2 regions of the Paenibacillus sp. FSL M8-0212 genome follow, and region 1 is predicted to be linked to the other one. Evidence: riboswitches for the same ligand, from Rfam matches in the RefSeq annotation. Region 1 holds a riboswitch; the other holds the start of a gene.
What was found. Region 1 has a riboswitch for thiamine pyrophosphate ahead of MKX68_RS08735 (ABC transporter substrate-binding protein). Riboswitches for the same ligand answer to the same signal wherever they lie in the genome.
Positions count from the first base shown of each region.

Region 1 (2,165 bases):
TCTTCCAGCGCTAAGAATTGGAGTTGATTTCATGAACATTTTAATTACGGGCGCAGCCGGGAAAATTGGACGTGATTTGTCCCAATACTTGTCAGAAGCATATCACCTGCGACTAACGGATTTGAATACCGACAGACTGCAAACGTATCAAGAAACCCGTCATGAGATCATGACACTGGATGTGACAGACCCCGAAGCCTGTCAGCATGCATGCGAAGGCATGGATGTGGTTGTACATCTGGCGGGAGACCCTTCCCCGCATGCCGGATTCTATGAATCGTTGTTGGATATCAATATCAAAGGTACATTTAATGTATTCCGTGCAGCTAAAGACCAAGGTGTACGAAGAGTCATTCTTGCAAGCAGTGCACAGACGATTGAGGGGTATCCCATTGATGCTCAAGTCTATCCGGACATGCCAACACGCCCACGGAATTTGTACGGGGTTAGCAAATGTTTTGGAGAATCACTCGCTTCCTATTTTGCGTATACCGAAGGTTTACAAAGTGTAGCAATACGTATAGGTGCATATGATGATTTTCAACCGGACGGACCCGTGCTGGAGGCAAGGGATGTGAGCGCGTATATTAGTCCGGCTGACTTGTGTGATTTGATGTTCAAAGCAATTACAACTACTGATCTGGAACCCTTCACCATACTGCATGGGATCTCGAATAATCGGTTTAAACGATTGAATCTGGAAACCACTCAGAAACAGGTAGGCTATGACCCAAAATCCGATGCTTTTGCACTCAGTCAGATTTCCTTATATGATTCGCCACGATAATTAATGAAAATAACACATCCAAACAGACCGTTATACATATGTATAACGGTCTGTTTGATAAGTTCATACGTGTCCCCATCCAGTTCCTGACTGGACACGTTCCACCTGCTGGCCTATAATTACACCTAGTAATGCCCGTAACTTCATAGTTTCCCAGGGGAGTCGGAATTGGCCGGCTGAGAGTGTATCCCACCAAGATACTAACCCTTAGACCTGATCTGGATCATGCCAGCGTAGGAATCGGAGTATATCGAAATGGCACAGCCCTATGGCTGAACGCCACCTCTCTAACGCCTGCACGCGTCCCGGATTACGGGACGCTTTTTTTGTTATATCAGAAAGTAAAAGTTTGGAAGCATCACCTTTCTGATATTGCAAGAAAAACTGCCGCTAAACGCGGTCTGGCTTCCTTGAATGACATCGATGGACGTTTTATTTTCGTTCAAAAATAACGTCATCCGGATCTCAACTGGTATAAATCTTTTGATTTATGCAAGATGATTGGATATGAAGCCAAGGAGTACCCCGTGCCACTCGGCCGGACATACCGAAGGAGAGAATCAAAGATGAAATGGCGTAAAACGATGGGATTGTTGCTCTTATGCGTGCTTATGGTGACTGTAGCCGCATGTGGTGGCAAAGAAGCTGCCCCAGCTGGGCAGAACGGCAACACAAATACGGAAAGCAGCAACGAAGGTGACACTGCCGCCCTGAAAGATATTAAAGTGGTGCTCGACTGGACACCAAATACGAATCATACCGGCCTGTATGCGGCTGTAGATCAAGGTTTTTACAAGGCCGAAGGCTTAAACGTGGAGATTGTACAACCAGGTGCCGGTGGCGCAGATACGATGGTTGCATCGAACGAAGTGCCTTTTGGCGTAAGTTATCAGGAGAGTGTAACTCAAGCCCGCACACAGGATGTTCCTCTCGTCTCCATCGCAGCAGTTATTCAGCATAATACATCCGGGTTCGCTGCTCCGGCGGATCGGAATATCAAATCACCGAAAGATTTTGAAGGCAAAACCTATGGCGGTTGGGGTTCCCCAGTGGAAGAAGCCGTGATGCAATCCATTATGGAAGGCGACGGAGCCGATGTATCCAAAGTGAAAAACATTAACATGGGTGATGCCGACTTTTTCACCGCAGTGAAACGGGATATTGATTTCGCGTGGATTTTCTACGCTTGGACGGGGATTGAAGCCGAACTACGCGGGGAACCGATCGACATGTTATATGTGAAGGATTATTCAGATGCACTGGATTATTACACGCCTGTCCTCGTAACAAACGAGCAGACGATCCAAAACGACCCTGAGCTGGTGAAAGCATTCCTGAAAGCCACTTCAGAAGGATATCAATATGCGATCGATCATCC
Region 1 is NZ_JBBORP010000001.1:1,984,287-1,986,451, forward strand. Features, by position in the region: gene MKX68_RS08725 (VOC family protein) at 1-14, shown strand, start outside; gene MKX68_RS08730 (NAD-dependent epimerase/dehydratase family protein) at 32-787, shown strand; TPP riboswitch at 933-1,045, shown strand; gene MKX68_RS08735 (ABC transporter substrate-binding protein) at 1,354-2,165, shown strand, end outside.

Region 2 (2,165 bases), 230 kb from region 1:
CGCTTCGCCATTCACCTTCTCCAGCGCCTGATACAGCGGCACCGTGCCAATCGGCACAGGTGAATTGCGGATGATCCATTCCCGGGTGGTATGAATGTTTTTGCCTGTGGACAGATCCATCACGGTATCCGATCCCCAGCGTACCGCCCAGGTCATCTTCTCGACCTCTTCCTCGATGGAAGAAGATACGGCAGAGTTACCTATGTTGGCATTGATCTTCACGTGAAAATGACGACCGATCAACATCGGCTCACTCTCCGGGTGATTGATGTTGGATGGCAGAATGGCCCGTCCACTCGCCAGCTCCTGCCTCACAAATTCCGGTTCCACGCCTTCACGAATGGCGGCAAACTCCATCTCTGCCGTAATGACTCCCTGCCTCGCGTAGTGCATCTGGGTCACACAGCGTCCTGTCTGTGCCCGTAGCGGTTTTCCACGCAATCCAGGGTACTCTTCGGCGCCGGCTCTCTTTCCCCCGGGCTTCAGTCCGTTATCCTCCGGTTTAACTGTACGGCCTTGGTAAGCTTCGACATCGCCACGCTCTGTGATCCAACGGGTGCGCAGGGCTGGCAGACCTGCACGGATATCCGCATGAAATGCGGGATCGGTCATCGGGCCACTCGTATCGTAGACACGCAGCGGTTCGTTATGCTCCACCCCTTGGGGAGTATTTGTGTCATGAAGGGCTATCTCACGTTCCGGTACAGCAATGTCCGGCCGTGAGCCCTGAATGTAGACTTTGCGGCTGCCCGGAAAGGGCTGAACCCGTCCGGCCGCCCCTGTTTCCTTTTCCACCTGCTGATCGTTATGTTCCTGTTCCATCGCTTGTTGTCCCGTTCGATTTCCTGTACTCATGTTCGCTTGTCTCCTCCTCAGTGTTCGTCGCTTGTTTGGTTGGTATCATCGTTAGCTCGCTTACGTACCTGTCCCAAATCATGCACAATGCAGAGAAGAAAGAGCGATCCTACGCCAGACCAGGGGAGACACTTTTCATGTACAGTTCACAACAGACGGAGGCTGCCACAGATCATGAATCTATGGCGACTTCTCTCTCATCATCCAAGCCCACTTTTGCAGGTTATTGAAAAAGGAGCCCATAAAATCCGCGCTATATCGCCCGTTCACTGTATATAAAAAAGCCGGTCCCCGAAGGAACCGACTTTTATGTCCATCACCAATAATGCACCTTCAATCAGCTCCTTAACGGAGCCCTACCAGGGTCACATCATGTGGTGGTTGTGGTCATATCGCCGATTACTTCCCTACGCTGGTATGATCCAGATCAGGTGCAAAGGGTCCGGAATCTCATGCGATTCCGTCTCAGTCCGGACAATTCGGACTCCCCCAGTAACGTTAGTAAGTTGCGACTTACATAAGCCGCCGTTCATATTCAATGAAGCTGGCCCCGTTGGGCCGTCCATTACAGAGTAGCGCAACCGGAACATAAAAACAACCTTTATATTCCAGACCATTAACTCAATTGGAGAAAAAAACTTACATAAACATCAGGATAACATGAGCCCCATCTGCGTAGCAGCATCCTTCAACACAGGTGCGTATTCATGCAATGTCTCCTGCGAGAGTCGACTGACAGGCCCTGAGACCGAGAGGGCAGCTGCAATATTACCTCTGCGATCCATAATAGGTACAGATACCGCGGCAGCTCCCGGCTCACGTTCCTCATAACTCGTCGCATATCCGTTATCCCGGATATCTCCCATTTGCGCCAAGTACACCGCCGGATCAATAAACACCGGCCATTCCGGCCCGTTCATCAGTTCTTCACGATCCTCGTCCGTGGCAAACGCCATCAGGACTTTGCTGGAAGCGCCCACAGACAGCGGGAGTCTAACACCAACGGGAGCGACTCGGCGAATCGCCTGATCACTTTGCACAGCCTGAATCCGTATCCGTTCACTCCCATCACGCAGGTACAGACTCACGGTCTCCCCCAATCGATCTCTCAGTCGCTCCATTGCAGGCAGCAGCAGAATAGCGGGATCATCGCTTCGGGACATATGAGCTGACAGCTCCCAGATTCGGATGCCAAGTCGGTACTTCTCTGTTGCTGCATCACGGATCACGAACCCTCGATCCTCCAGCGTAGCCATCAAACGGTGCACTGTACTTTTGTGCAGGCCGATCTGGCTGGCAATTTCGGTGAG
Region 2 is NZ_JBBORP010000001.1:1,749,408-1,751,572, forward strand. Features, by position in the region: gene thiC (phosphomethylpyrimidine synthase ThiC) at 1-822, opposite strand, end outside; TPP riboswitch at 1,243-1,356, opposite strand; gene MKX68_RS07690 (IclR family transcriptional regulator) at 1,506-2,165, opposite strand, start outside.
Region 2: another riboswitch for thiamine pyrophosphate. It lies ahead of thiC (phosphomethylpyrimidine synthase ThiC); the one in region 1 lies ahead of MKX68_RS08735 (ABC transporter substrate-binding protein).